One region of the Cupriavidus sp. GW822-FHT03E04 genome, then DNA from elsewhere that is predicted to be linked to it. Evidence: predicted binding sites of a transcription regulator. Region 1 holds the regulator's gene; each other region holds the start of a gene.
The links. Region 1 encodes HrcA, which represses chaperone genes, less so after heat shock. Its sites were predicted from a motif close to TTAGCACTCNNNNNNNNNGAGTGCTAA; they were not measured.
Positions count from the first base shown of each region.

Region 1 (5,043 bases):
AAGCGCGGCCAACTGGGCCGCCACGTCCACGGTGGCGGCGTTATCGGCCTGGCCGGCCGGGGCGGTGTTCAGCTCCTCGCTGGCTGGCGTGAGCGGCGGCGTGGTGGATGGCGTCTGCTTCTGTTCTTCCATGTCGATCCGTATCAAACAAAGGCGCGGCCTGTCTAGCGCAGGCCGCCGGGTGGTCAATCGGCAAATGTAGCCTGCAGTTGGTGGCAGGCCCCCGGATTTTCAAGTGCGCACCGCGACAGTGCAGTGAAATACAAGGTTACAAAGAGGGGTCTACGGAAATAGGGGTCATATTGCTTTGCTGCAGCGCACCCCCTAAGATGAAACCGTATAAAAATGACAAAAATAACGGGGTCGAAGATGCAACTCAAGTGGGGCCACTCTCGAAAGGTTAGCCATGCATAAGCTGCCTGTTCTGACGGTCTTCCTTCTCGCCGCATTATCGGTGATGACAGTCTTCATCTGCCTCTCCGGCGCCTTCACGCCGCGAGACACCGAATACGGCAGTGGCAAGGCGGTATTCAAACACTACATCATTCCCTACGTTCGCTGACCCAGCCGGGTGAGTCCGTACAGCTTGAATCGCCGTGCGCCTCACCCCCTGACGCCGTCGATCTGGCGGCGATCGCGCTTGGTCGGGCGCCCCTGCAGCTTCGATGCAGGCTCCACGTTAAGCCGCCGGTTCTCGGCGTCCTGCCGCCGGCGCGCCTCGCTGGCCTCGGTTTCCGCATAAAGCGTCTGGGCTACCGCGGCCGGGCCGCGTAAGCACGCAATCCCTTTCACCACGACTTCCCAGCGTTGCTGGTGCGCCTCCAGGACGACGGTGTCGCCCGGCTTGACCTCGCGCGAATTCTTGCACGCCTGGCCGTTGACCTGCACCTTGCCACGGTCCACCGCCTCGGCAGCCAGCGAGCGAGTCTTGAAGAAGCGCGCGCACCACAGCCATTTGTCGATGCGCAGGCGGGCATCGGCCTCGAAAGATACACTCATCTCATCACCCCCTTCCGTTGGGCAGCGCCGCGCTCATGCTGCGGCGCCGCGCGTCTGCGCGTGCGTGCGGCGGGCCTCCAGCTCATGCGGATGCGGCAGCCGCAGCGGCCAGCCCTGCAAGTGCTGCAAGCCGATCTCCGCCAGCCCGGCAATCCAGCTTTCCGAATCGTTGAGGCAGGGAATGTAGTGGAACACCTTGCCGCCTGCCACGTGGAACTCGGAGCGCCCTTCCACGGCGATCTCTTCCAGCGTCTCCAGGCAATCGGCCGGAAAGCCCGGGCAAAACACGTCTACCCGGCCGGTGCCGACCTTGCCGAGCTCCTGCAGGGTGGGCGCGGTATAGGGCTGCAGCCATTCCGCCTTGCCAAAGCGCGACTGAAAGGTAACCTGGTACTGCCCAGGCTGCAGGCCCAGCGCCTCGCCCAGCAGGCGCCCGGTCTTGAGGCACTCGCAATGGTAGGGATCGCCGAGCTCCAGCGTGCGGCGCGGTACGCCGTGAAACGACAGGATCAGCTTGTCGCCCCGCGCAAAATCCGGCGTGCCATGCTGCGCCCAGTATGCCCCCACCTGCTGGTGCAAGGCGGCAATATAGGCCGGATGGTCGTGGAAATGCTTGACCAGCCGCAGCTCCGGCTGGTTGCGCCACTGCTTGAGTACCCGGAACACCTCGTCGAAGCCCGTCGCCGTGGTGGTGCCGGAGTACTGCGGGTACAACGGCAGCAGCAGGATGCGCTCGGTCCCCTGGCGGCGCAGCGCTTCCAGCACCGAGCCGATCGAGGGATTGCCGTACCGCATGGCGCACGCCACCGTCACCTCATGGCCTTGCTGGTTCAGCAGCAGTTGCAAGGCGTGAGCCTGGCGCTCGGTGTGCACTAGCAGCGGGGAACCCGTCATATGCGCCTCCCGCAGCCAGATCGACTCATACTTCATCGCCGAGGCGCGCGAGCGCAGTGGCACGATGATGCCGTACAGCAGCGGCAGCCACGCCGCGCGTGGGATCTCCACGACGCGCGGGTCGGACAGGAACTGCTTGAGGTAGCTGCCGACCGCCTTCGGCGTTGGCGCATCCGGGGTGCCAAGGTTGATCAGCAGGATGGCCGTGCGCGGCGCCTGGCCATGCTGGTAGGCCGGTTCAGGGGTGAGCGTCATGTAATTTCCGGTGTGGCGGGGCGGCGCGGGCACAGGGCGCGCGGCCGCCAGGTCTCGCCGAGCTTACAGGATGAGGGGAACAGGCAGTTTGTGAGACCGGGCCGGGCCAACACTAGTTCTGGCTGAGCGCGCTGGACAACAAGCGCGCGGTGATGTCGACAATCGGGATCACCCGCTCGTAGGCCATGCGGGTCGGCCCGATCACCCCGAGCGTGCCGACGATCTGGCCGTCGACTTCGTAGGGCGCGGTAATGACCGCCATGTCTTCGAGCGGCACCAGCTTGCTCTCGCCGCCGATGAAGATCTGCACGCCCTGGGCGTGGCTGGAGACATCGAGCAGCTTGAGCAGGCCGGTCTTGTGCTCGAACACGTCGAACAGGCGGCGCAGCTTTTCCATGCTGGAGGACAGGTCTTCCACCTCCAGCAGCTTGCGCTCGCCCGAGATGAAGACGTGGTCGTCCTCCCCCTCGGCCATGGCATTGCTGCCCGCCTCCACCGCGGCCTGCATCAGTTGCGACATATCCATGCGCAGCGCCTGCAGCTCGCCGCGCAGGTGGTCGCGCACATTGTCGAAGCTCATGCCGGCAAAGTGCGAGTTGATGAAATTGGCGGCTTCGACCAGCTGGGACGGGGTGTATGGCAGCTCGGTCTGGATGATGCGGTTCTGCACGTCGCCCTCGGGGGTGACGATGATCAGCAGGATGCGCTTGTCCGAAAGCCGCATGAACTCGACCTGGCGGAACGCCTGGGCGCGCCTGGGGGTCATCACCACACCGGCGAACTGCGACAGGTTGGACAAGGTGTGCGCCGCCGACGTGATCATCCGCTGCGGCCCGAGCTGCTGGCCGTGCAGCTGGCCCCGGATCTTGCCGGTCAGCTCGGCCAGGTTGAGCGCGCCATCCAGCGGCTGGGCGGTCAGCATGGTATCCACGAACAGCCGGTAGCCGCGCGGCGTGGGGATACGCCCGGCCGAGGTATGCGGGCTGGCAATGAACCCCATTTCCTCCAGGTCGGACATCACATTGCGGATGGTGGCCGGAGACAGGTCGAGCCCCGAGTACTTCGACAAGGTCCGTGAGCCCACGGGCTGCCCCTCGGCGATGTAGCGCTCGATGAGGGTTTTGAGAAGCGTTTTCGCACGTTCATCCATGATGTTCCTGATTTTACGCAAGTTTTCACCATTCGGGCGGCTCATCGGCGATCCGGCCCGGCGCCAAGCGCCCTCCTGCTGACAATGGTCACGGCGGTATGGTCTAATCCCGGCATGTCTTCGCTCCCCAAGCCCGGCGCCGCGCGCGCCCCATTTCGCACCGTCGCCCTGATCGGCAGGTACGCCACAGCCGGCATCGAGGGCCCGCTGGAAGAGCTGGCCGCCTGTATCCTCAGGAACGGCCAGGATGTGGTGTTCGAGCGAGACACTGCCCTGGCCACCGGGCTGACCGACTATCCGGCACTGGCGCCCGACGAGATCGGCAAGCATGCCGATGTGGCGGTGGTGCTCGGCGGCGACGGCACCCTGCTGGGCCTGGCGCGCCAGCTGGCCGGCTACCCGGTGCCGCTGATCGGCGTGAACCACGGGCGCCTTGGCTTCATGACCGACATCCCCTTGCAGGACGTGCACTCGGTGCTGCCCGACATGCTGGCGGGCCGCTACGAGTCCGAGACCCGCATGCTGCTGGAGTCCCAGGTGGTGCGCGACGATGGCGTGATCTTCTCCGCGCTGGCCTTCAACGACGTCGTGGTCAACCGTTCCGGCATTTCAGGCATGGTCGAGCTGGCGGTGTCGGTGGACGGCCACTTCATGTACAACCAGCGCTCCGATGGCCTGATCGTCTCCACGCCGACCGGCTCGACCGCCTATGCGCTGTCGGCGGGTGGCCCGATCCTGCACCCGACCCTGTCGGGCCTGGTGCTGGTGCCGATTGCCCCGCATGCGCTGTCCAACCGCCCGATCGTGCTGCCGCACGACGCCGAAGTGTCGATCGAGGTCGCCACGGCGCGTGACGCCAGCGTGAACTTCGACATGCAGTCGCTAACCTCGCTCTTGCCCGGCGACCGCATCGTGGTGCGGCGCTCGGCCAAGACCGTCAACCTGCTGCACCCGATCGGCTACAACTATTACGCCACGCTGCGCAAGAAGCTGCACTGGCATGAGTACCCGAGCGAAGACAACCGACTCTGATCCGCCCCGGCCCGCACCGATCCGGCCCAGATCCGTCCCCTGACATCACCCAGCCCCGACCCGTCGACCACGATGCTGCGCAGCCTGTCCATCCGCGATTTCGTCATTGTCGATACCCTCGACCTCGACTTCTCCCCGGGCTTCACCGTCTTCACCGGCGAGACCGGCGCCGGCAAGTCGATCCTGATCGATGCGCTGGCCCTGGTGCTGGGTGAGCGCGCCGACGCCGGCGTGGTCCGCGAAGGCGCCGCCCGGGCCAGCATCAGCGCCACCTTTTCCACCCCGGCCGGGCTCGACGCCTGGCTGGCCGAACACGATCTCACCGGCGACGAAGGCACGGTGCTGCTGCGCCGCACGGTCGACGCCAGCGGGCGCGGCAAGGCCTTTATCAATGGCGCCGCCGCCACGCTGGGCCAGCTGCGCGACATCGGCGACCGCCTGGTCGATATCCACGGCCAGCATGCCCATCAACTGCTGCTGCGCCCCGACGCCCAGCGCCTGCTGCTCGATGCCCATGCCGGGCTCACCGCGCAGGCCGGCGCGGTAGCCGAAGCCTGGCGCTCGTGGCGCGCGTGCGTGCGCCAGCGCGAAACCGTCGAGCACCGCTCGCGCGAGATGCAGCTGGAACGCGAGCGTCTCGAATGGCAGGTCGGCGAGCTCGAGAAGCTGGCGCCGCAACCCGGCGAATGGGAAGACATCCAGGCCGAGTACAA
Region 1 is NZ_JBXANI010000020.1:107,548-112,590, forward strand. It holds gene grpE (nucleotide exchange factor GrpE) at 1-132, opposite strand, end outside; gene AC1RQC_RS27265 (hypothetical protein) at 407-562, shown strand; gene AC1RQC_RS27270 (RNA-binding S4 domain-containing protein) at 604-999, opposite strand; gene hemH (ferrochelatase) at 1,033-2,148, opposite strand; gene hrcA (heat-inducible transcriptional repressor HrcA) at 2,261-3,298, opposite strand; gene AC1RQC_RS27285 (NAD kinase) at 3,413-4,330, shown strand; gene recN (DNA repair protein RecN) at 4,403-5,043, shown strand, end outside.

Region 2 (5,043 bases), on a different contig from region 1:
GATCCGCGCCGTTCTCCCAGAGCACACTGCTGATCTGCTGTTGCTGATGCAACCGCGTGGAGATGGGGGGCGTTGCCACCGCAGCCGTCTTAGGCAAGCGCTTACAAGCCCCTCACGATAGCGCAACGGAATTGGCCGTCGAAGGATGAATTTCGTCTATATATAGACACGCGAAACGCATATAGGCATGCGAGCTTTGCATCCCCGCCAGGACCCTGCAGAGGGTGCCGAAGATTGGTGCTGCTCCAGCCCGAATGCGCAGCGGCGATGCATGAAGCGAAGGGGGCCCCGCTTGCGGGACCCCCTTCGTTCATGCCTTGCCGGACGCGTCTTCATCCAACGGCCTCAGAAATCCAGTCCACCGCCTCCGCCAGCCGCGCCCTGCGCGCCGAGCTGTCCCTCATCCTTCGGCAGTTCGACGATCGCAGCATCCGTGGTAAGGATCAGGCCTGCCACCGAAGCGGCATTCTGCAAAGCGGTGCGTGTGACCTTGGTCGGGTCAACCACACCACCTTCCACCAGGTCACCATATTCTCCCGTCGCCGCGTTGTAGCCAAAATTGCCCGTCCCTTCGGCCACGCGCGCTACCACCACGCTGGCCTCTTCGCCGGCGTTGGCAACAATCTGGCGCAACGGCTCCTCCAGTGCCCGCAGCACGATCTTGATGCCTGCCTGCTGGTCCGGGTTGATGCCCGTCAGATCCTTGATGGCCTGGCGCGCACGAATCAGCGCTACGCCGCCGCCGGCCACGATGCCCTCTTCCACCGCGGCACGCGTGGCGTGCAGCGCGTCTTCCACGCGGGCTTTCTTCTCCTTGACCTCGACTTCCGTGGCGCCGCCGACCTTGAGCACTGCCACCCCGCCGGCCAGTTTGGCCACGCGCTCCTGCAGCTTCTCGCGGTCATAGTCGGAGCTGGCCTCGTCGATCTGGGTGCGGATACGCTTGACCCGCGCCTGGATCTGCGCGGCGTCGCCGGCGCCATCGATGATGATGGTGTTCTCCTTGCCGATTTCCACGCGCCCCGCCTGGCCCAGTTGCTCCAGCGCGATCTTTTCCAGAGACAGCCCGACCTCTTCCGACACCACCTGGCCGCTGGTCAGGATCGCGATGTCTTCCAGCAGTGCCTTGCGGCGGTCGCCAAAGCCGGGGGCCTTGACCGCGGCGGCCTTCAGGATGCCGCGGATATTGTTGACCACCAGCGTGGCGAGTGCCTCGCCCTCCACGTCCTCGGCCACGATCAGCAGCGGACGTCCGGCCTTGGCCACCTGCTCCAGCACGGGCAGCAGGTCGCGGATGCTGGAGATCTTCTTGTCCACCAGCAGCAGGTAGGGTTGCTCGAGCACCGCCACCTGCTTGTCGGGGTTGTTGATGAAATACGGCGACAGGTAGCCACGGTCGAACTGCATGCCCTCCACCACTTCGAGCTCGTCTTCCAGCGACTTGCCGTCTTCCACCGTGATCACGCCTTCCTTGCCGACCCGGTCGATGGCCTGGGCGATACGCTCGCCGATGGCGCTTTCGCCGTTGGCGGAGATGGTGCCGACCTGCGCGATCTCGCGGCTGGTGGTGGTGGGCTTGCTGATGCGGCGCAGCTCTTCAATGGCCGCCGTCACCGCCTTGTCGATGCCGCGCTTCAGGTCCTGCGGATTGAGCCCGGCCGCGACGTACTTGACGCCCTCCCGCACGATGGCCTGCGCCAGTACGGTAGCGGTGGTGGTGCCGTCGCCGGCGTTATCGCTGGTGCGGGAAGCGACCTCCTTGACCAGCTGCGCGCCGATGTTCTGCAGCTTGTCCTTGAGCTCGATCTCCTTGGCCACGGAGACGCCGTCCTTGGTCACGGTAGGGCTGCCGAAGCTGCGCTCCAGCACCACGTTGCGGCCCTTGGGGCCCAGCGTCACCTTGACCGCATTGGCGAGAATATTGACGCCTTCGACCACCTTGGCGCGGGCCACGTCGCTGAACACTACATCTTTTGCTGCCATTGCTGTCTGTCCTGTCTTGATTGTCGGGTTCGTTCGGGAAACACTGGATCGATGCTGGCGGACACGCGGCGATTCAGCGCTCGACCACCGCCAGGATGTCTTCCTCGCGCAGCACCAGGAGTTCGTCGCCGTCGACCTTCACCGCCTGGCCTGCATACTTGCCGAACAGCACCCGGTCGCCCGCGCGCAGGTCCAGTGCAATGCGTTCGCCGGCTTCGTTGCGCCGGCCCGGGCCGACGGCGATCACCTCGCCCTGGTCCGGCTTTTCGGCGGCGCTGTCGGGAATGACGATGCCGGATTGCGTGCGGGTTTCGTTGTCGGACCGTTTGACGAGAACGCGGTCGTGCAGTGGGCGAAGGCTCATGCTGGCTCCAGAAGGAAAGAAGGAGAGAAGTTCGTTGGCGGCGGATGCCAGTGCCGACGGTGGCACTGCGGGCTGGCAATCAGCACTCGATGCCGGTGAGTGCTGAGTATAGAAAGCACCGCCATGCGCGGCCAACTGATCGTTTCGCATTTGCTTAGAATGCGCGCCTGACAGCGCGCCTGACGTGGCGAGCACATCGGGTTCACACCCACGCTGCCTTGCGCGACCCGCATGATTTACCCGGGTCCACGACGTCGGCATGGAGCGGGGCCGGGCACGGCCAGCCAGGCAGCCTTAAGCGTTTCTTAAGCCGTTGTGCCCTATCCTTGTCGCATCGCCAGAATCCAACGTTCCCGATGCCGACGCTCCTTGCCCTGAACCTCACGCTGTTCCAGCGCCTGAACGCCCCCGCTGGGCTGTCTGGCGCCGGCCTCTGGGTGGCCGCTTTCCTTGCCGAGGGACTGATCGCAGCCGCGCCGCTGGTGCTGGCCGCGGGCTGGCTGCGCGCGCGGCCGGGCGAGCGCCAGATGGTGATGAGCGCCCTGGCGGCCGTGGCGCTGGGCGGGCTCTGCTCGACCCTGTTCGGCCTGCTGCTGCCGATGCCGCGGCCCTTCATGGCGGGCGTCGGGCATACCTACCTGGCGCATGCCGCCGACCCCTCCTTCCCGAGCGACCACGTCACGCTGCTGGCCACGCTGGCCTTCGTCCTGCTGCGCGCGCCCGGCAGGGCCCAGCGCCTGAGCGGTACCGGCTTGCTGGTAGCCGCGGCACTAACGGGCTGGGCCCGCGTCTTCCTCGGCGTACACTTTCCACTGGACATCGTCGGCGCATTTGCGATAGCGGCATGCTGCGCGGCCGTGGCTACGTCTGCCTTCACGCGCCCGCTGCTTGCTGCTGTCACGGTGCGCGCGGAGCAGCTTTACCGGCACCTGCTGGCCTACCCCATCGCACGCGGATGGCTCAACCCATGACAACGGCTGACACGATGCCGCCCCTTGCCACCGTTGGCGCCCTGCCGTCAACGCGCGGTGCCGACGCCAGCCTGGACATCAGCGGCCTCGAAGGCGCCGGCCGCGGGCCGTTCAGCCTCACCGTCGCGCCCGGCAGTTGCGTGATCCTGTCCGGCGCGTCCGGCGCGGGCAAGAGCCTGCTATTGCGCATGATTGCCGATCTCGATCCCAATCGCGGGCAGGTCCGGCTAGGCCATACCCCGCGCGAGAGCATGAGCGGTCCGGCCTGGCGGCGCCAGGTCATGTACGTGGCGGCCGAGTCCGGCTGGTGGGGCGACGACGTGCTTGAACATATGACGGACGTGCCGGCTGCCCAGGCGCTGCTGGCGCGGCTGCGCTTGCCCGCGGACATCCTGCAGGCGCCCGTGAGCCGCCTGTCCACCGGCGAGCGCCAGCGCCTCGCGCTGATCCGCGCGCTGGTGCGCCGTCCGCGCTTCCTGCTACTGGATGAGCCAACCTCCGCGCTGGACGCCGAGACCACGCTGGCCGTCGAAGCGCTGCTGCACGACTGCAAGGCACAGGGGCTGGGGCTGCTGATCGTCTCGCACAATCCCGCGCAGGCGGCACGCCTGCAGGACCGGCACTATCGCCTCGGCGCCGCCGGGCTGGAAGCGGTGCCGGCATGAGCCCGATCCCGCTCACAGCCTATGACCTGGCGCTGGCCAGCCTGCTGGTGCTAGCCGGCGCGGGCGCCTCGCTGGTGATGTCGCTGGACGTGCACCGCAACCTGCTCTGGGCCGCCGGCCGCATGGTGGTGCAACTGCTGCTGGTCGGGCTGGTGCTGCGCACGGTGTTTGGCTTGTCGTCGCCGCTGGTGACCGCGTTGACGGTAGCGGCCATGATCGCGGCAGCCGCCCGCGAGGTGGGCAGCCGGCAGGAGCGCCGCCTGGCGGGGCCCTGGCACGCGCTGATCGGCGCCGCCGCCGTGAGCCTGCCGACGCTGCTGGTGACCGTGCTGGCGCTGACCACGGCCTTGCGCCCGACGCCCTGGTACGACGCCCGCCACGCGATCCCGCTGGCCGGCATCATCCTGGGCAATGTGATGAACGCCGCGAGCCTGGCGCTCAATGGCGCCTTTACCGCGGTCTGGCACCAGCGCGCCGCCATCGATGCACGCCTGGCGCTTGGCGACGACCGCCAGGCGGCGCTGCGCGTGATCGTGCGCCAGGCGGTGCGCAGCGGCATGCTGCCCACCATGAACACCATGGCGGCGGCCGGCATCATCACCATGCCAGGCATCATGACCGGCCAGATCCTGGCCGGGATGGACCCGATCGCCGCGGCCCGGTACCAGATCCTGCTGATGTTCCTGCTTGCCGGTGGCAGCATGCTGGGCGTGATCCTGGCCGCCACGCTGGCGGTCCGGCGCCTGACCGACCACCGCCACCGCTTGCGCCTGGACCGGCTGCAACGCCGTTGACCCCAAGGCACCCACTCATCACCAACCAAGGAATCCATGCCATGCGCCTGCTGCTGGTGGAAGACGACCCGATGATCGGCGAAAGCGTAGAGGAAGGCCTGCGGGCCGAAGGCTACGCGGTCGACTGGGTCAGGGATGGCCGCCTCGCCGATGCCGCGCTGGCCGCCAATGCGCCCGGCACCTACGACGCCGTGCTGCTCGACCTTGGCCTGCCCGGCCGCTCCGGCGAGGCGGTGCTGCGGCAACTGCGCGCCCGCGGGCTGGCG
Region 2 is NZ_JBXANI010000017.1:109,058-114,100, reverse strand. It holds gene groL (chaperonin GroEL) at 346-1,983, opposite strand; gene groES (co-chaperone GroES) at 2,057-2,347, opposite strand; gene AC1RQC_RS24585 (undecaprenyl-diphosphatase) at 2,704-3,318, shown strand; gene AC1RQC_RS24580 (ABC transporter ATP-binding protein) at 3,315-3,983, shown strand; gene AC1RQC_RS24575 (ABC transporter permease) at 3,980-4,777, shown strand; gene AC1RQC_RS24570 (response regulator) at 4,819-5,043, shown strand, end outside.
Region 2: groES (co-chaperone GroES) is a predicted target of HrcA. The motif match lies at 2,427-2,453, and genes of this name have one in related genera.

Region 3 (5,043 bases), on a different contig from region 1:
CATTGCCGGAGCCGAGTCATCCTTCGGCAGTTCGGCAACAGCGCAGTCGGTGGTCAGCATCAGCGATGCGACCGAAGCAGCGTTCTGCAGCGCGGTGCGGGTCACCTTGGTCGGGTCCAGCACGCCCATTTCCACCAGGTCACCGTACTCGCCGGTGGCGGCGTTGTAGCCGTAGTTGCCGTTGCCTGCGATAACCTTGGCCACGACGACCGAAGCTTCTTCGCCAGCGTTCAGCACGATCTGGCGCAGCGGCTCTTCCATGGCGCGCAGCACGATCTTGATGCCAGCGTTCTGGTCAGCGTTGTCGCCGGTCAGGTTAGCGATGGCAGCGCGAGCGCGCAGCAGGGCCACACCGCCGCCGGGGACAATGCCTTCTTCCACGGCTGCACGGGTTGCGTGCAGTGCATCTTCCACACGTGCCTTCTTTTCCTTCATTTCGACTTCGGTGGCTGCACCAACCTTGATCACTGCAACGCCGCCAGCCAGCTTGGCCACGCGTTCTTGCAGCTTTTCACGGTCGTAGTCCGAGGTCGCTTCTTCGATCTGGGCACGGATTTGCTTCACGCGTGCTTCGATCGAGGCTGCGTCGCCGTGGCCGTCGATGATGATGGTGTTTTCCTTGCCGATTTCGATGCGCTTGGCTTGACCCAGTTCTTGCAGGGTTGCCTTTTCCAGCGTCAGGCCGATTTCTTCAGCGATCACTGCACCGCCGGTCAGGATGGCGATGTCTTCCAGCATGGCCTTGCGGCGGTCGCCGAAGCCCGGAGCCTTGACAGCAGCGGTCTTCAGGATGCCACGGATGTTGTTCACCACCAGGGTCGCCAGGGCTTCGCCTTCGACGTCTTCAGCGATGATCAGCAGCGGGCGGCCCGACTTTGCCACTTGTTCCAGCACCGGCAGCAGGTCACGGATGTTCGAGATCTTCTTGTCGAACAGCAGGACGAACGGGTTGTCCAGGGCGACAACTTGCTTTTCCGGGTTGTTGATGAAGTACGGCGACAGGTAGCCGCGGTCGAACTGCATGCCTTCCACGACTTCCAGTTCGTCGGCCAGCGACTTGCCGTCTTCCACGGTGATCACGCCTTCCTTGCCAACCTTGTCCATCGCTTCAGCGATCAGCTTGCCGATCACTTCGTCGCTGTTGGCCGAGATCGAGCCAACTTGCGCGATTTCCTTGCTGGTGGTGGTGGTCTTGGTCAGCTTCTTCAGCTCTTCAACCGCGTTCACCACAGCCTTGTCGATGCCGCGCTTCAGGTCCATCGGGTTCATGCCGGCGGCAACGTACTTCATGCCTTCGCGCACGATCGACTGGGCCAGCACGGTTGCGGTGGTGGTACCGTCACCGGCGTTGTCGCTGGTCTTGGAAGCCACTTCCTTGACCATTTGCGCGCCCATGTTCTGCAGCTTGTCCTTCAGCTCGATTTCCTTGGCCACGGACACGCCGTCCTTGGTCACGGTCGGGCCGCCGAAGCTGCGCTCCAGCACCACGTTACGACCCTTCGGGCCCAGGGTAACCTTGACTGCGTTGGCGAGGATGTTCACGCCTTCGACCATCTTGGCACGGGCGGCGTCGCCGAATACTACGTCTTTAGCTGCCATGTTCTGAATCTCCTAAATCTGTACGAATGGGGTGCGTGGATTACTTGTTCACCACAGCCATGATGTCTTCTTCGCGCATGACCAGCAGTTCCTGGCCATCCACCTTCACGGCCTGGCCGGCATACTTGCCGAACAGCACGCGGTCACCCACCTTGACGTCGAGGACGATCGAAGCGCCCTTGTCGTCCTTCTTGCCGGGGCCCACGGCGAGCACTTCACCTTGATCAGGCTTTTCGGCAGCGTTGTCGGGAATCACGATGCCGGAAGCGGTCTTGGTTTCATTGTCCAGACGCTTCACGATCACGCGGTCGTGCAAAGGACGCAGATTCATACGGACTCCTTGGTACAAAAAGTGATTTCAGGTTCACAAAAATGACCGCCAGCACTGACGGCCAGCAGAATTAGTACGCTGGGAGAGGTCTGTTAGCACTCATGCCCAACGAGTGCTAATTATAGGGACGGGGGGTAGCGTTTTCAAGTCAACGACTTGATACGTGTTTACCCTGGAGTCGTGAAAATCGTTATAGGGCCTGGCTGTCGAGGTTCACTGAACCTTGAACTTTGTTCACTTAACGTTGAACTGGCCAGCTGTAAGTGGGATCGGGGAATGAGTTCGCTGATCACGGAGCGCGAAATGAGAAGACACCCCTACATACCCCTATTGCTCGATCTACCCCCGGTTGGAAGAGTGTCAAAAGTTACGCATTTGTTTCACAATGTTACAAAGCCTCGTCGGAGGCGGATGCGAAGCTTTCCTCAAACTCTCGAACTTTCAACCAGACACCCCCCGAAGCAGCGGAGGAGGCACGTAGCCTATGGGTCAGATCCAATCGATAGCCCATCTGATCGACTACCACTCGTATTGGATCCAAGATGACGACGGAGACAGGGTCGTCAACCCGAAATTCACGAGGGAGTGCGGACAAATTCTCGACTTGAAGAATGCAACGGCTCAGGGACACACTCGTGCGGTCGCGCTGTTTGCGCAGCGTGCGGAAGCGATGCTTACTGCTCATTCTGTACCGCCGCAGGATCTACAGGTTCACGTCGTTTTGGTACCATCCTCAACAAGGGGGTCGTGGTGCCCTGGGCTGCTCAGGATTGGGGAATACCTATGCCGCCGCAACAGGAACTTCGTTGACTCGATGAAGGTGCTGGAGCGAACGACTCCAATCCAGAAACTTGCTCGGGGCGGCGACCGCAGCGTTGACGTACACCTTAGATCAATCACAGTCCACAATCCTCTGAGAAGGCTCGCGCAGAAAACGATTCTTCTCTTGGACGACGTTACGACCACAGGGAACTCCCTACACGCCTGCAGCATGCTTCTCGACCAGAGTGGAGCTGCCAGAATCATGCCTCTAGCGATGGGGCGGACGGTATGACAGTAAATCACGCTCTCGCATGCGCCTTTTCCCTCAGCCTCTTACGGGCTGCGCGGCTTTCTGCCGCTGCGACGTCGCGTGTTGCTCTGACCCTGCCCTATGAAAAACTGGACTCGCCGAGCGAGATTCTCGACTGGTACAAGGAACGCTGGCCAAGCCTGCCTTCGGTCTCCCTCGACGAATTCAGGACTGCTTGGGCAATCATTTCCGAGACTCAGCTCAAGGACATCAGCGCGATTTTCATCGGTTCTGACGAATACCCCTCATACCTAAAAGTCATCGAAGATCCGCCGCCGGTTCTCTATATCAAGGGAAACAAGAGTCTCCTCCGTACCGCCCCAGGCGTCTCGGTGGTTGGCACTCGGAAGGCGTCGAATGCTGGGGCGATAATCGCCGAGAGAATTGCGACCTACTTCTCAACGCGGAAATGGACTATCGTCAGCGGACTTGCTCTAGGCATCGACGCTGCGGCGCATCGCGGCGCGCTGCTTGGCAATGGCCCGACAATTGCGGTGCTCGCTCACGGGCTAAAGTCGGCAAGCCCAAAGTCCAACGCCGGGCTTGGTGCGGAGATCCTGGAGGCAGCAGGAGCCTGGGTATCAGAGTATCCAATCGACGTCGCTGCGAGGCCCGAACAATTTGTCCTACGAAATAGGATTCAAATTGGACTTTCCGCAGGATCAATCATCGTAGAAGGCGAGGAGCGAAGCGGCACAATGACACAGGCGGAGTTCTGCTTGCGCAGCGGCCGACATCTATTTGCCGTATTGCCCGAAAAAGCAGAGTCCCTGGGCCTCGTGTCAAAAGGGCCAATGATTCTCATCAACAAGCGTGGAGCTACCCCGTTGCGCTCCCGGGCCGACTATGACGATGCTCTGCGCAGCCTTGAGTTGAAGCGAATCGAAATCTCGAAAAGTGAGGTTAATCGGCCAAACGAGGATGTCTCGTTCTCGGACCAACCTTAACAGGCCACGGCGCGCAATTGCGCACCATCGGACAATAGCACCCGCACAGCTTCGCTGGCTTGCGGCACCATTGGATACTGCCGCGACGACAGGAAGACACATGCCTGTTCCCAAAAGCCGGTCGCCTTTGGGAGAGACTTTATCGGCCAATGTAGGCGGGGGCTCGCGCTCACCGCGCTCCCTCGAAGCCCTCAGGCACATTATTCTCTTTAACCTTGCACAATGCGTTATGAACGGGCTGGATCAACACGCTCGTTGATGCAAGGCCATGCTCCCGCATCGACTCCGAGTGCGACGCTGTCTATTGGCCTTAGTAGCATCAATAATTGCTGTATCACCTTGGGCGTTCGCGTGATTCTCGAACACAAGTGCAATGCCACCCACGATCTAGCACGACGACGCATCGTCTAGAAACGGTGTTCGCTTACGTCTTCGTTCGGTGGGTGCCCATTCGCCGCGCGTATTCTGATCGCTTGACTGCGGCCTGCGCCTTTCTGAACGCAGCGACGCGCTTAACAATTTCCATGAGATCGCTTAAGTTCTTTATCGTTGGCTCGAATGCGAATAGAGGGCAGCCATTATCTTTGTCGACTGGAAAGCCAACGGCGCAGGGCTCATCCACTTTTTCGAGTCTAAAAAATCTACGCTCCTTCTCCTGGTCCATCCCATCGGGCTCAAACCTAAGCCAATATGTCTCAACCTCATCCTTGTCATCGGTGAGCGTTCGTCGGTCAGAAGCCATTATCCGTTTGCAGTCATCGCTGCATAGATCCTGCATTTCCGAGAGAATCTGGTTTATGATCGGCAGCAGCAGTAGTCCCTGCACGTGTTCCGGGATGTGATCGGATTCGCCACGGTTTAGGCAATGGATCAAGAGACGGGTGGTAGCATCGGCAGGCAACAGTTCCAGAACAACCAGGATCAGATATGCGAACGTGCGAATCAGAATTCGCTGGTCGATGCCCGCTCGCGACGACCGGAGGAAAAGATAGCCGACGTTGGCTAGTGCAATGCCCAGCACTTCGACTGCCGCTTCCGGATGGAGCACAGCTCCCCATGGCCTGTGTGTAATATCACCGCTTGCGAACTCATTG
Region 3 is NZ_JBXANI010000037.1:32,817-37,859, forward strand. It holds gene groL (chaperonin GroEL) at 1-1,599, opposite strand, end outside; gene groES (co-chaperone GroES) at 1,640-1,930, opposite strand; gene AC1RQC_RS36085 (DNA-processing protein DprA) at 2,981-3,949, shown strand; gene AC1RQC_RS36090 (restriction endonuclease) at 4,374-5,043, opposite strand, start outside.
Region 3: groES (co-chaperone GroES) is a predicted target of HrcA. The motif match lies at 2,023-2,049, and genes of this name have one in related genera.

Region 4 (5,043 bases), on a different contig from region 1:
GGGCCTGCCACTGCCGCGCCAGGGGCGAAGCCGAGCCGGCATTGCGGCTGTCATGGGCACGGCCGGCCCGCTCCGCTATCATGGACTTCAAACCACATAGTCCCAACCCGCCATGACCACCACGCCTACCTCCCCCGCGGCCCCCGCCGCCCCTGCTTTCGCTGCCGCGAAGTACATCAAGGAAATCGGCCGGGGCGTCAACGGCGCGCGCGCGCTGCCGCGCGAAGATGCCCAGGCGCTGTTCGATGCCATGCTGGCAGGCCGCGTGGCCGATATCGAGCTGGGCGCGGTGCTGATGGCCTATCGCATCAAGGGCGAGGCCCCGCACGAGCTGGCCGGGATGCTCGATGCCGCGCACGCGCATTGCCTGCCGCTGGCCGGCCCGGCGGACCGCGTCGTGGTGTCAATCCCCAGCTATAACGGCGCGCGCAAACAGCCTAACCTGGTGCCACTGCTGGCGTTGCTGCTGGCGCGCGAGGGCATTCCGGTACTGGTGCACGGCTCCCGCCAGTTCAACGGGCGCGTCACCAGCATCTCGCTGTTCGAGGCGCTGGGCATCGTGCCTTGCAGCTCCGTGGCGCAGGCTGAATCCCAGTTGCGCGGCAGGGATGCCCAGCCCGGCCCGCTGGCAGTGCTGCCGATCGACGTGCTGTCGCCGGCGCTGGCCCGGATGCTGGACAAGCGCATGCAGATCGGCTTGCGCAACTCTGCGCATACGGTGGTCAAGATGTTGCAGCCTGTGGGCGCGCACGGCCCGGCCGAGGCGCTGCGGCTGTATAGCTACACCCACCCCGAGTACCGCGAAACCCTGACCGATTATTTCTCGCGCGAGCCCGCCAATGTGCTGCTGGCGCGAGGCACAGAGGGCGAGGTGGTGGCGGACGCCCGGCGCAACAGCCGCATCGACTGGCTGCACGACGGGCATCAACGCACCTTGGTCGACCCGACGTCGGGCTCTATCGTTGAAGTACCGGAATTGCCGCCCGGCAGTGACGTGGACCAGACCGCGGCCTGGATCCGCCTCGTGCTGGACGGCGAGGCGCCTGTGCCTGCCCCGATCGCCACGCAGATCGACGCCATCCGCGACTGCCTGCAGCAAGGCACGCGCGTGGCCTGGGCCAGCCCGGTCTGAGCGTCGCCCGCCAGGCAGGCGCCTTTAGCGCTTGCGCTGTGGCAGCGGAATGCGATCGTTCTCGCCCGGCACGCGCGGGAACTGGTCATCTTCCCAGCGCTGGGAGGCTGCTTCGATCGCTTCCTTGGTGCTGGCAACGAAATTCCAGAAAATAAAGCGATGGCCATCGGTCGGGTCGCCGCCGAGCAGCATCACGCGCGACGCCACCTGCGCCGTCAACGTCACCGGCTGGCCCGGCACCAGCACCGCCAGGTGCCGCTCGGGCAACACTTCGCCGTCCAGGGCGATGGTGCCGTCCACCGGGTAGATGCCGCGCTCGGCGTGCTCCGCCGGAATCTCCAGGCTGGCGCCCGCCTCGAGCTCAATGGCCACATAGAGCGTGCGGCTAAACACCTTCACCGGCGCCTCGGCGCCGAATGCATCGCCCGCAATCACCGTCATGCGTACGCCAGGGCGCTCCAGCTTGGGCAGCGTCGCGGCCGGATGGTGATGAAAGGACGGCTCGACGTTCTCGTGCTCCTTGGGCAGCGCCACCCAGGTCTGGATGCCGTGCAGGCGCGGCCCGGCATCGCGGGCGGACTGGGGCGAGCGCTCCGAGTGCGCAATGCCGCTGCCAGCCGTCATCCAGTTCACGTCGCCCGGCCTGATGACCTGTTTGCTGCCGAGGCTGTCGTGGTGCAGGATCTCGCCCTCGAACAGGTAGGTGACCGTGGCCAGGCCGATGTGGGGATGCGGGCGCACATCGGCGCCTTCCCCTGGCGGCATGGCCACCGGGCCCATGTGGTCGAAGAAGATGAATGGGCCGACAGTCTGGGTTGCCGCGGCGGGCAGCAGACGGCTCACGGCAAAGTCGCCGAGGTCACGGGTGTGCGGCTTTAGCAAGTGCTCGATAGCAGACATGATATTCCCCGATTTGGTCGATGCTGACGCTCAGCGCCACTGAGACAAATGAAAAGAGTGTAGCTGCTAGCGAAACACAGCATCTCAACTGGCGACAGAACCGGCAGGGGCATCAGCCCTCTAACCACTGTCGGATCGTTCGCGTACCCGCGTGAGATAGTGGCCTCGTCACATCCTGCAAGATGTCGGAATAAAATACTATGTAGAAGAACCATTCGATTATCAGGAACTATCAACCCTATTGGCACTCCAACTTAGCAGTCCCCCGGCTTGAGTGCTAATATGTGTTGCAATGCAGTGCGAGACCCCGAAAAGGGCCGCACACGCGGGCAACCCACCCGCCGGATGCGAAAGGAGCCATCGAGTGAACGCAGTCCTATCTGCTGACCAAACCCAAATGACCAACCGTCTGCCTGCGGTGCCACAAGGCGCCGGGACGTTTGCGCTGACCTTTCCCGGAACGCTGGGAAATATCGACAGCTATATCCAGGCTGTCCACCGTATTCCCCTGCTTACCCCCGAGGAAGAGCAGCGGCTCGCGCGCGAGTTGCGCGAGCACGACTCCGTCGATGCGGCGCGCCGCATGGTGCTGTCGCACCTGCGCCTGGTGGTGTCCATCGCCCGCCAGTACCTCGGCTATGGCCTGCCCCATGCAGACCTGATTCAGGAAGGCAATATCGGCCTGATGAAGGCCGTGAAGCGCTTCGACCCGGATCAGGGCGTGCGGCTGGTGTCTTATGCGATGCACTGGATCAAGGCCGAGATCCACGAATACGTGCTGAAGAACTGGCGCATGGTCAAGGTGGCTACCACCAAGGCTCAGCGCAAGCTGTTCTTCAACCTGCGCAGCCACAAGCAAGGTGCCCATACCTTCACGCCGGAACAGATCGACGCGGTTGCGCGCGAGCTGAACGTCAAGCCGGAAGAAGTGATGGAGATGGAAACCCGCCTGTCGGGCGGCGACCTGGCGCTCGAAGGGCAGATCGACGATGGCGAAGAGGATTTCGCGCCCATCGCCTACCTGGCCGACAACCACAACGAGCCCACCCGCGTGATCGAGGCGCAGCGCCACGACCGCCTGCAGGTGCAAGGCCTGGAAGAAGCGCTGTCCAAGCTCGACGACCGTAGCCGCCGCATCATCGAGGCGCGCTGGCTGCAGGTCAACGACGACGGCTCGGGCGGCTCCACGCTGCACGAACTGGCTGACGAATTCGGCGTTTCCGCCGAACGCATCCGCCAGATCGAAACCGCGGCGATGAAGAAGATGAAGGGTGCGCTGCAGGCCTTTGCCTAAGGCTTAAGCGCACCAAAAGTAGAACAGGGCCGGTCTCGCGACCGGCCCTGTTTTATTTTGCCTGCCGGCTTCGCGCCGGCGGCCCGCCTCATGACAGCATCAGGACAGCAGTTGCTTGAGGTCGTGCACGATCGGCTCCGGCCCCTGGCCGTGGCGGATAAACAGGCGCAGCTTGCCGCTCGGGTCGAACACATAGCTGCCCGCCGAGTGATCCATGGTGTAGTTATTCGGGGACGTGCCCGGCACCTTGGCGTAGAACACCTTGAAGTCCTTCGCAACCTTCTGCAGCGCGGCATCGTCGGCCGGGCGCATGCCCAGGAAGCGCGGATCGAAGGCCGGCACATACTGCGCCAGCAGCGCCTGCGTATCACGCTCCGGATCCACCGTAACGAACAACACCTGCACCTTGTCGGCGTCCGGTCCCAGTTGTTCCATCACCGCCTTGAGCTCGGCCATGGTGGTCGGGCACACGTCAGGGCAATGCGTATAGCCGAAGAACATCACTACCGCCTTGCCCTTGAAGTCGCCAATGGAGCGCACCTTGCCGTTGTGGTCGGTAAGGACGAAGTCCTTGCCGAACTCGCTGCCGCCGGTGATATCGACGTTCTTGAAGGAAGCCTTCTGCTGGCCGCATGCCGCCAGCAGCAGCGCGCACAGGGCCAGCAGGCAAAACCGGCGGAAGGCCGCGAAGGTGGGGAGAAAGCCTGAAGGGAAATGGTTTGGCATGCGAGTTCGGGTGGTGTTGGCGAGCCGGCGCCGCCCGGCAGGCGGCTAGGCGCGACAAGGTCACATTAACAGATGACACGCAGTATCGCCGATCGTGGCCGCCACGCGCGCAGGCCGCGACAAGATGCCGCAAGCCTGCGCGCCCCGCTCAGGCCTGCGGCAGGAATTTGAAGTAGTGATCGACCAGCAGCGCGGCGAACAGCAGCGAGAGATACAGGATCGAGAAGCGGAAGGTGCGTTGCGCCAGCGCATCCGAGTAGTTGCGATACATCTTCCACGAGTAGGCCAGGAACCCGCCCCCCAGGATCAGCGCGGCCGCCAGGTAGATATAGCCGCACATGCCGTACACAAAAGGCAGCAGCGTGGCCGCGATCATGATCAGCGTGTACAGCAGGATATGCAGCAGCGTGAAGCGCTCGCCGTGCGTCACCGGCAGCATCGGCAGGCCGGACTTGGCGTAGTCGGCGCGGCGATACAGGGCCAGGGCCCAGAAGTGCGGCGGCGTCCACGTGAAGATGATCAGCACCAGGAACCAGGCTTCCGCCGGCAGGTCGCCCGCGACCGCCGCCCAGCCAAGCGCCGGCGGCATGGCGCCGGACAGGCCGCCGATGACGATGTTCTGCGGCGTGGCCGGCTTGAGCAGGATGGTGTACACCACGGCGTAGCCCACGAAGGTGGCCACGGTCAGCCACATGGTCAGGTCGTTGGTGTAGACGTGCAGCAGCCACATCCCTGCCCCACCCAGCACGGCGGAGAACACCAGCGTCTGGATGGTGGTGATCTCGCCGGTGGCCGACGGGCGCCACGCGGTGCGGCGCATCAGCGCATCAACCTTCTGCTCCACCAGGCAGTTGATGGCGAAAGCGGCACCTGCCAACAGCCAGATGCCGGCGGCACCGCCGATCAGCACCGGCCACGGCACCATGCCGGGCGTGGCGAGGAACATGCCGATGATGGCGCAGAAGACGGCAAGCTGCGTCACCCGCGGCTT
Region 4 is NZ_JBXANI010000016.1:130,265-135,307, reverse strand. It holds gene ybiB (DNA-binding protein YbiB) at 113-1,132, shown strand; gene AC1RQC_RS23765 (pirin family protein) at 1,157-2,032, opposite strand; gene rpoH (RNA polymerase sigma factor RpoH) at 2,430-3,326, shown strand; gene AC1RQC_RS23755 (SCO family protein) at 3,426-4,052, opposite strand; gene AC1RQC_RS23750 (heme o synthase) at 4,201-5,043, opposite strand, start outside.
Region 4: rpoH (RNA polymerase sigma factor RpoH) is a predicted target of HrcA. The motif match lies at 2,287-2,313, and genes of this name have one in related genera.